Linked DNA regions of Skermanella sp. TT6. The protein of the gene in region 1 binds, or shares a complex with, the protein of each later gene. Links are inferred from orthologs where the notes say so. Each region holds a gene or a part of one and is shown in the gene's direction. Other genes may lie near its edges.

Evidence for each region.
Region 2: the proteins of carB (region 1) and carA are in contact, whole or in part, in a solved structure (PDB 1KEE), measured with the Escherichia coli proteins. The link is inferred for Skermanella sp. TT6 from one-to-one orthologs.

The regions. Positions count from the first base shown.
Region 1 is NZ_CP067420.1:56,744-62,924, forward strand. Bases 1,214-4,970 are described here. They hold carB (carbamoyl-phosphate synthase large subunit), read left to right. Parts: upstream 1,214-1,524; coding sequence 1,525-4,770; downstream 4,771-4,970. Other genes in these bases: IGS68_RS00240 (hypothetical protein), read left to right, coding at 1,214-1,278; greA (transcription elongation factor GreA), read left to right, coding at 4,842-4,970. Also shown: ccoP (cytochrome-c oxidase, cbb3-type subunit III), read left to right, coding at 1-612; more of IGS68_RS00240, read left to right, coding at 799-1,213; more of greA, read left to right, coding at 4,971-5,315; IGS68_RS00255 (Lrp/AsnC family transcriptional regulator), read right to left, coding at 5,442-5,960; IGS68_RS00260 (mitochondrial fission ELM1 family protein), read left to right, coding at 6,116-6,181. UniProt on the Escherichia coli protein: Large subunit of the glutamine-dependent carbamoyl phosphate synthetase (CPSase).
Region 2 is NZ_CP067420.1:3,026,964-3,031,125, forward strand. Bases 1,213-4,162 are described here. They hold carA (glutamine-hydrolyzing carbamoyl-phosphate synthase small subunit), read left to right. Parts: upstream 1,213-2,065; coding sequence 2,066-3,259; downstream 3,260-4,162. Other genes in these bases: IGS68_RS14310 (GatB/YqeY domain-containing protein), read right to left, coding at 1,297-1,752; IGS68_RS14320 (NUDIX hydrolase), read right to left, coding at 3,319-3,783; IGS68_RS14325 (carboxymuconolactone decarboxylase family protein), read right to left, coding at 3,780-4,160. Outside these bases: dnaG (DNA primase), read right to left, coding at 1-1,127. UniProt on the Escherichia coli protein: Small subunit of the glutamine-dependent carbamoyl phosphate synthetase (CPSase).

The DNA.
Region 1 (6,181 bases):
CGCTCGAAGATCGAGACGTCCTCGTTCGACGAGATCCTGGGCGACCAGGACCTGCTGGCTTTCGCCACGGCCGGCGGCCGCACCGCCTTCGCCGACAACTGCGCGGCCTGCCACGCGGCCGGCGGCGCCGGTGCCAAGGGTTACCCGACGCTGGCCGACGACGACTGGCTGTGGGGCGGCAAGGCGGAAGACATCCACACCACCCTGCTGCACGGCATCCGGTCGACCAACGACGAGGACACCCGCATCTCCGAGATGCCCAAGTTCGGCGCCGACCAGCTGCTGACCCGTCCGCAGATCGACGACACGGCCGAGTACGTCCTGTCGCTGACCGGCCGGGAGACTGACAAGGCCGCCGCCGGCCGCGGCGCCGCCGTATACGCGGAGAACTGCGCCTCCTGCCACGGCGAGAAGGGCGAGGGGATGCGGGAAGTCGGGGCTCCCCGGCTGAACGACAACATCTGGCTCTATGGCGGCGACAAGAAGACCGTCGTCGAGACGATCACCTATGCCCGCGCCGGCGTCATGCCGGCCTGGAGCAGCCGTCTGGACCCGGTCACGATCAAGCAGCTCGCGGTCTACGTCCACAGCCTGGGCGGCGGCGAGAAGTAAGAGGCTCCTCCCGCAAGGGTCGGCACCTGGGCAACGCCGGGGAAGTCCGCTTCCCCGGCGTTCGCTTTTCCGCGGCTGCCCGCCGCGAACCATTTCTTCACTCCATCCGTGTTAATCCGTGGATATCCGTGTCCATCCGTGATCCTGCCCCTCCGTCCGGCAGGAGCCGCACCGGGTATCCCGACGATGCGCCGCCCGTACTTCCTGATACCCGCATTCCTGCTTGCGCTGATGCCTGGGCCGTCCCGGGCGGAGCAGCAGAGCCTCGACCGCACCGCGCCGCCGCATTTCGAGGCGTTCCCGGTCTCCCCCTGGCCGCCGGACTGGCTGTACCCGTTCCGCGCGACTCCGATCCGGCCGGAGCGGATCGTCTACCGCCTCAAGGGCAGCGTCCGCCAAGTGGCCAAGGTCGATCCGGTCCTGTCCAAGGCCTGCCGCCGGGGGGCCTTCGTCCAGCGGCTCAACTGGATCTTCCGGGTGCAGTCGGCCGACGACCGGCCTTACGGCATCGGCTGGGGATCCGGCGTCAACCTGCACGATCCGGAAAAGCGCAGCACGCTCGACAAGGTCTACCTGTTCGACCGGCAGGACACCGGGCTGTGCGCCGTCTGGGTGGCGCCGCTGGAGACCCTTCGCCGCTATCTCGATCCCAGCCCCGCCCGCTGAACCGCCGCGCCGAGCGTGGCGCTCCAACGCGCGAAGCGCGACGCTCCCACGCGTGCGCCCAAGGCAATCCTGCAATCACCGGGCAACGTCGCGCTTCCCGCGGCGGACTTGAGCCTCTATATAGGGGCGGGCCGCCACTCCGGGGTCTTCAGCGGTCGGATCGGCGTGCCAGTCATTCGAACCTTCTCCCTGTTCTTCCGGGGAGGGGATTTTTGTTGCGCCTGAAGTTACCAGAGCCCGAGCGCCATGCCAAAACGTACCGACATCAAGTCCATCGCCATCATCGGCGCCGGCCCCATCGTCATCGGCCAGGCTTGCGAGTTCGATTATTCCGGCGTCCAGGCCTGCAAGGCCCTGCGCGCCGAAGGGTACCGGGTCATCCTGGTGAACTCCAACCCGGCCACCATCATGACCGACCCCAACCTGGCCGACGCGACCTATATCGAGCCGATCACGCCGGCCACGGTCGCCAAGATCCTGGAGAAGGAGCGGCCGGACGCGCTGCTGCCGACCATGGGCGGCCAGACCGCGCTGAACACCGCGATAGCCCTGGACGACGACGGCACGCTGGCGCGCCTGGGCATCGAGATGATCGGCGCCAACAAGCAGGTGATCGCCAAGGCCGAGGACCGGCTGCTGTTCCGCGACGCCATGGACAAGATCGGGTTGGAAAGCCCGCGCAGCCGCATGGTCCGCTCCTTCGACGAGGCGCTTGAAGCGCTGGCCGAGACCGGCCTGCCCGCGATCATCCGCCCCAGCTTCACGCTGGCCGGCACCGGCGGCGGCATCGCCTACAACAGGGCCGAGTTCGAGGAGATCGTGCGCGGCGGCCTGCGCGCGTCGCCCACCCGCGAGGTGCTGATCGAGGAGTCGGTGCTGGGCTGGAAGGAATACGAGATGGAGGTCGTGCGCGACGGCGCCGACAACTGCATCATCGTCTGCGCCATCGAGAACATCGACCCGATGGGCGTCCATACCGGCGACAGCATCACCGTGGCGCCGGCGCTGACGCTGACCGACAAGGAATACCAGATCATGCGCAACGCCTCGATCGCGGTGCTGCGCGAGATCGGGGTCGATACCGGCGGGTCGAACGTGCAGTTCGCCGTCAACCCGGCCGACGGCCGCATGGTCGTGATCGAGATGAACCCGCGCGTCAGCCGCTCCTCCGCGCTGGCGTCCAAGGCGACCGGCTTCCCGATCGCCAAGGTCGCCGCCAAGTTGGCGGTGGGGTACCGGCTTGACGAGCTGGACAACGACATCACCGGCGTCACGCCCGCCTCGTTCGAGCCGACGATCGACTATGTCGTCACCAAGATGCCGCGCTTCACCTTCGAGAAGTTCCCCGGCACCGAGCCCCTGCTGACCACCTCCATGAAGTCGGTCGGCGAGGCCATGTCGATCGGCCGCACCTTCGCCGAGTCGGTGCAGAAGGCGCTGCGGTCGATGGAGACCGGCCTGACCGGCTTCAACGAGGTGCTGATCGGCGACGGCAATCCCGACCCTCTGACCGTCCGGGCGGCGCTGAGCCGTCCGACGCCGGACCGGCTGCTGGTGATCGCCCAGGCGTTCCGGCACGGCCTGAGCGTCGACGAGGTCCAGGCCGCCTGCAAGTACGATCCCTGGTTCCTGGAGCAGATCCAGGCGATCGTCGCGGCGGAGACCGCCGTCCGCACCGGCGGCTTGCCCGCCGACCGGCAGGGTTGGCTGCGCCTCAAGCAGGCCGGCTTCAGCGATGCCCGGCTGGCCGAGCTGGTCGGCACCGCCGAGGCGGAGGTCGCGGCGGCGCGCCGCGCGCAGGGCGTCACGCCGGTCTACAAGCGGATCGACACCTGCGCTGCGGAGTTCGCTTCCCAGACGCCCTACATGTACTCGACATACGAGGCCGACGGCTTCGGCGGCGCCGAGTGCGAGGCCGAGCCGTCGGACCGCAGGAAGGTGATCATCCTGGGCGGCGGCCCCAACCGCATCGGCCAGGGCATCGAGTTCGACTATTGCTGCGTCCACGCCGCCTACGCGCTGCACGAGGCCGGGCACGAGACCATCATGGTCAACTGCAACCCGGAGACGGTATCGACCGACTACGACACCTCCGACCGGCTCTATTTCGAGCCGCTGACCGCCGAGGACGTGATCGAGCTGGTCCGGGTCGAGCAGAGCCGGGGCGAGGTGCTGGGCGTGATCGTCCAGTTCGGCGGCCAGACGCCGCTGAAGCTGGCGCGCGACCTGGAAGCCGCCGGCATCCCCATCCTGGGCACTTCGCCCGACGCGATCGACCTGGCGGAGGATCGCGAGCGGTTCCAGCAGCTGCTGCACAGGCTGGGCCTGCACCAGCCGGCCAACGGCCTCGCCCGCTCCCTGGAGGAGGCTGAGGAGGTGGCCGCCCGGATCGGCTTCCCCGTGGTGATCCGGCCCAGCTACGTGCTGGGCGGCCGCGCCATGGAGATCGTCCACGACATGGCGGGCCTGAAGCGCTACATGGGCTCCGCCGTCAAGGTCTCGGGCAAGAACCCGGTGCTGATCGACAGCTACCTGCAGGACGCCATCGAGGTGGACGTGGACGCCGTCCGCGACGGCACCCGGGTCTATGTCGCCGGCATCATGGAGCATATCGAGGAGGCCGGCATCCACTCCGGCGACAGCGCCTGCGCGCTGCCGCCCTATTCGCTGCCGTCCGACGTGGTCGCCGACATCTCCCGGCAAGCCGGCATGCTGGCGGAGGCGCTGGACGTGATCGGGCTGATGAACGTGCAGTTCGCGGTCAAGGGCACCCAGGTCTACATCCTGGAGGTCAACCCGCGGGCCAGCCGCACGGTGCCCTTCGTCGCCAAGGCGACCGGCACGCCGATCGCCAAGATCGCGGCGCGGGTCATGGCCGGCGAGAAGCTGGACGCGTTCGACCTCAAGGGACCCAATCCGCCGCACACCGCGGTGAAGGAGGCGGTCTTCCCGTTCGCCCGCTTCCCCAACGTGGACATCATCCTGGGGCCGGAGATGAAGTCGACCGGCGAGGTCATGGGGCTGGACAAGGATTTCAGCCGCGCCTTCGCGAAGGCCCAGTCCGGCGCCGGAGTCGTCCTGCCGCTGTCGGGCGGGGTCTTCATCTCGGTCAAGGACCACGACAAGGCGGCGATGGTGCCGATCGCGGCCAAGCTTCGCGAGATGGGCTTCTCCCTGCTCGCCACGGCGGGAACCGCGAAGGCGTTCGGCGAGGCCGGGATCCCGGTGACCCGGGTCAACAAGGTGCTCGAAGGGCAACCGCACATCGTCGATGCAATGATCAACGGCGACGTGCAATTGGTTTTCAACACGACCGACGGCGCGCAGGCCATGTCCGACAGCTTCAGCTTGCGCCGGACCGCACTCGTCAATAACATTCCCTATTACACGACCGTCGCGGGGGCGCGGGCTGCCGTCGAGGCTATCTCGGCGCTTCGGAGTGGTAGCCTTGACGTGGCACCGCTCCAGTCCTACCTGAGCGGGTCGTACTAAGGGGATCGAGGCTCCCGGCGCGGCTGATCTGGCCGCGCCGCAGTCTTCTTCAGCGTCGAGTGGACCGGGAAATGGAAAAAGTTCCAATGACGGCGGCGGGCTACAACCGCCTCCAAGAGGAGTTAAGGCACCTGAAAACGATCGAGCGGCCGGCGGTCATCAAGGCCATCGCGGAAGCGCGGGAGCACGGCGATCTTTCCGAGAACGCCGAGTACCATGCGGCGCGCGAGCGGCAGAGCTTCATCGAAGGGCGGGTGCTCGAACTGGAGGACAAGATCAGCCGCGCGGAGGTGATCGACGTCTCGAAGCTTTCGGGTGACGCCGTCAAGTTCGGCGCGACGATCACGGTCGCCGACGAGGACACCGACGAGGAGACCACGTATCAGATCGTGGGCCAGGACGAGAGCGACATCAAGCAGGGCCTGCTGTCGGTCAGCTCCCCGCTGGCGCGGGCGCTGATCAACAAGACCGTGGGCGACATGGTCGAGGTGCCGACCCCCGGCGGCTCGAAGAGCTACGAGGTCGTGAAGGTCGAGTTCCGCTGAGGCGCCTCGACGCCTGACGCTCGACTGCCACGCCACGGACTGCCATGAAAAAATGCGGGCGAAAGCCCGCATTTTCTTTTTGCGGCATCTTCTTTTCCGGGGTTCCGGCAGGCGGCGCTCCCGCCCCTATTCCTCCTCCTCCAGTTCCTCCTCGTCCGGCAGGTCGCCGATCTCGGTGTCGATGGGAACGCCCGGCAGGGCCTTGGAGGTGCGGATCGCCAGCGCCGACTTGACGTGGCTGACGTTGGGCGCGCTGGTCAGCTTGGTGGTGAGGAAGCGCTGGTAGGAGTCCCAGTCCTCCGCCACGATCTTCAGCAGGAAGTCCGTCTCGCCCGCGAGCATGTTGCACTCGCGCACCAGCGGCCAGCTATTGACCAACTCCTCGAATTTCTTTAGGTCCGCTTCGGCTTGGCTGGTCAGCCCCACGTGGGCGAAGACGGTCACGCCGTAACCGAGGGCTTCGGGGTTGATGTCGGCATGGTAGCCACGAATGAATCCGGCCTCTTCCAGGGCGCGGACGCGCCGAAGGCAGGGCGGCGCCGAGATGCCCGCGCGCCGCGCGAGCTCGACGTTGGTCATGCGACCGTCGGCTTGAAGGTCGCGCAGGATGCGCCGGTCAATCCGGTCGAGTTTGACTCGCCGCATGGTCTTCTCTTGTAGCCCCTCGGGATGAATTGGAAAGGATATTACACAGAGCACTGGTTTACGCCAAGACAGAGCCGTCTTACAAGTGCGAAACTTTATAATAGGCGGATTGTGCTATCGACGCCCCCGGTCAGCAACCACGAAGGCCCGTGATCGTGCAAAATCTCACCTGCTGGGTCGTCACCGACGGCAAGGCCGGCATGGAAAACCAGTGCATCGGA
Region 2 (4,162 bases), 3.0 Mb from region 1 along the record:
ATCCGCCACAGGACGTCGGCCAGCGGCATGGCGCCGTCCAGCACCTGCTGCATGGCCTTCGGCCCTTCCTTCCTCAGCAGGCTGTCAGGATCGTCGCCGCCGACCATGAAGGCCACGCGGACCGAATGGTCCGGCAGCAGGTGGGGCAACACCCGCTCGACCGCGCGGTGGGCGGCGCGCTGGCCGGCGGGATCTCCGTCGAAGCAGAGCACCGGAACCCGGCGCCCCGGAGGTGCCAGCTTCCACAGTTCCAGGATCTGGGTTTCGGTCAGGGCCGTACCGAGCGGCGCCACGGCTCCGTCGAAGCCGGCGCGGACCAGGGCGATGACGTCCATGTAGCCTTCGACCACGATGATCGGCTGGCCGTCGGCCGCCGCCTGCCGGGCGCGGCTCATGTTGTAGAGCAGCCGGCCCTTGTGGAAGAGCGGGTTGTCGGCGGAGTTGATGTATTTGGGTCCGTCGCCTTCCATGATGCGGCCGCCGAAGGCTACGACCCGGCCGCGCCGGTCGGTGACCGGGAACATCACGCGGTTGCGGAAGAAGGAGAAGGCGCCGCCGCCATAGTCCGACGCCCTGACGACGCCGGCTTCCAGCATATCCTCCTCCTTGAAGCCCTCCCGCGCCAGATGGACGCGCAGGGCGTTGCCGTCGGCCGGGGCGAAGCCGAGACGGAAGCGGACCATCGTCTCCTCGTCCAGACCCCGGCTCTTCAGGTAGTCGAACGCGGCATGGCCGCCGGGGCCGACAAGCTGCTTCTCGAACCAGCGGCAGGTCGCCTCCACCAGGTCATGGAGCGATTTCTGCCGCTCGAAGCGTTGCCGATCCTCCGGAGTGGCCTGGGGCACCTGCAACCCGGCCTCCGAGGCCAGCTGCTCGACCGCTTCGGGGAAGGCCAGGTTGTCGTGGCGCATCGCGAACCCGATGATGTCGCCGTGGGCGCCGCAACCGAAGCAGTGGAAGAAGCCCTTCTGGTCGTTGACGTAGAAGCTGGGCGTCTTCTCGTTGTGGAACGGGCACGGCGCCTTGAATTCCCGACCCGCCCGGATCAGACGCATCCGTTTCCCGACCACGTCGGAGAGCGGCAGACGCGCCCTCAGCTCTTCAAGGAATTGGGGAGGAAACGCCATGGCGCCTGCGCATCACCTTCGATACTTGGATAGCCGGATCATGGCGAGGTCCGCTCCGGGATTGCGGGGAAAGGGTCCGCGCCGACCGGTTGCCGAGGGCCGGCATCCCCGGAACGGTAAGTCATGATTGGTTAACAGGCCATAAAGGAAATGGATCGGGAAAATGTCGTCAGACCAGCGACGCCTTCACGAAGCCGCTGGCCTTGCCGAAATCCATCTGGCCGGCGTAGCGGGTGCGCAGCTCGGCCATGGTCCGCCCCATGTCCTTGATGCCGGTCGCGCCGATATCCTTGATCACGGTATCGACCGCGCCGCGGATCTCGTCCTCGCTGAACTGCTTGGGCAGGAAAGTCTCGATGACCCCGATCTCCTCCCGCTCCTGCTCGGCCAGTTCGAGCCTGCCGCCCTGCTCGTACAGGGCGATGGCTTCGCGGCGCTGCTTGATCATGGTCTGGAGCATGGACAGGATCTCGTCCTCGTCGATCCCGTCGGTGACCCCGCGCCCCCGCGCGGCGATGTCACGGTCCTTGAGAGCCGCCAGGATCAGGCGCAGCGTCGAGACGGCGCGCTGGTTCTTGGACCGCATCGCCTCTTTCAAGGCCTCGTTGAGCCGGCTGCGGAACATCGTGTGGAGTCCTCGTGAAGCAAATTTTACAGAATGATAGCGAATGTCGGCCCGGTCCGCCAGCGGCGCCGCGGCATGCCCGCCGCCCGCCCCGTCGGCGCCGCAAGGACACCGCATCCTATTGACCGGGCGCCCGCCATGGTCTAATCGCACGCCGTCGGTTCCAACCGCGATCGGCTCCGGGCAAAGGTTCGGATCCGGCCGCGGGTTGACGCGTGCCCTCCTGCCGACCAAATCGGGGCGGGAGCGGCCGAAGTCCGAGCCGCATCAGGTAATGCGCCCGCAGGGGCGGTCAATATGGGGTCTGTCACCGATGTCCGAAAACATTTCCGCCGCCCCGGCGCCGAGCGCCGCCGAAGCGTCGCGTCCGGACGGCGCCACCGCCGTCCTCGTCCTGGCCGATGGAACGGTGCTGTGGGGGCGCGGGCTGGGTGCGGTGGGCGCATCGGTCGGTGAGGTCTGCTTCAACACGTCGATGACCGGCTACCAGGAAATCCTGACCGATCCCAGCTATGCCGGGCAGATCATCACCTTCACCTTCCCCCATATCGGCAACACGGGCGCCAACGGCGAGGATATCGAGACGGTCACCCCGGCGGCCCGCGGCCTGGTGCTTCGCGCCGACGTCACCGAGCCATCGAACTGGCGGGCTACCCGCCACCTGGACGACTGGCTGAAGAGCTTCGACCTGATCGGCATCTCGGGCGTCGACACCCGGCGGCTGACCCGGCGCATCCGCGACGGCGGCGCGCCGACCGGCGTGATCGCCCACGCCCCGGACGGCCGGTTCGACCTGGAGGCACTGGTCGCCCAGGCGCGGCAATGGCCGGGCCTGGAAGGCATGGACCTCGCCAAGGACGTTTCCTGCCGCCAGACCTATTCCTGGAACGAGGGGATGTGGAAGCTCGGCCAGGGTTACGCGACGCAGGAGAACCCGCGCCACCACGTGGTCGCGATCGACTACGGCGCCAAGCGCAACATCCTGCGCTGCCTCGCCGGGACCGGCGCCAAGGTGACGGTGGTGCCTGCGACCGCCACGGTCGAGGACGTGATGCGCCACAAGCCGGACGGCGTCTTCCTGTCCAACGGCCCGGGCGACCCGGCCGCCACCGGGACCTATGCCGTGCCGACGATCCGCGGCCTGATCGATACCGGCGTGCCGATGTTCGGCATCTGCCTGGGTCACCAGTTGATGGCGCTGGCCCTTGGCGCCGAGACCGAGAAGATGCCCCGCGGCCACCGCGGCGCCAACCACCCGGTCAAGGACCTGGAGACCGGAAGGGTCGAGATCACCAGCCAGAACCACGGCTTCGTGGTCAAGCCGGACAGCCTTCCCGCGGACGTGGAGGTGACCCATGTCAGCCTGTTCGACGGCACCAACGAGGGGCTGAAGGTCAAGGGCAAGCCGATCTTCTCGGTCCAGTACCATCCCGAAGCCTCGCCCGGCCCGGAGGACAGCCACTATCTGTTCCACCGTTTCGTGGACCTGATCGACAAGCAGGGCTGACCGGCCTCGCCGCGGAACGGACGGACGAAGGTGCCCATCCATTCCGCGGCCTGCCAACCCTACCCGACGATCCCGCGCCGGAACGCCCGGGATAGCTCGATCACCCGGGTCGTCTCCCCCCACTCGACCAGTTCCGCGACCTGATCCGGCGTCGCCCACCGCGCATCCATCGCGTCGTCGGCCGCGACCGGATCGCCCTCCGGACACTCGGCCAGCACCTCGACCAGCGTGTAGTGGAACTGGACCTCGCCTTCGGGATCGCGGCTGATCGAATCCAGCGCCGTCACGACCGCCTGCGGCTCGACCGCAAGGCCGGTCTCTTCCAGCACCTCCCGAGCCGCCGCCTCGAACAGGGTCTCGCCGACCGATTGCGCACCGCCCGGCAATCCCCATTGGCCGAGCCGGGGGGCGCGGCCCCTGCGGATCAGGAGCACCCGCTCGCCCTGCCAGACGACCACGCCGACGCCGACCCACGGGCGGTCCGGATATTCCCGGTCCGAATATGTCCGACGGGGCGAAGTCACGACTTGAACCGCTCGTCCACCTGGACACGATAGCCATTGGCGAGCCGGTTGGTCTCGTTCGCCATCCCGACCACCGCCAGCAACTCGCCGAGCATCTCGTCGGTCATGCCGGCCTTGCGGGCCGCCGCCGTGTGGGAGGCGATGCAGTATTTGCAGTTGTTGGTGGCGCTGACCGCCAGATAGACCATTTCCTTGGTCAGCGGATCCAGCGCGCCGGGCGCCATGACCTCCTTGATGCTTTCCCAGGTGCGCCTCAGCGTCGGCGGATGATTGGCCAGGACCTTCCAGAAATTGTTGATCAGGTCCGTCTTGCGGGTCGCCATGATGTCGTCATAGACGGCGCGAACTTCGGGACTGGCGTCCTCGTACTCGACCATCT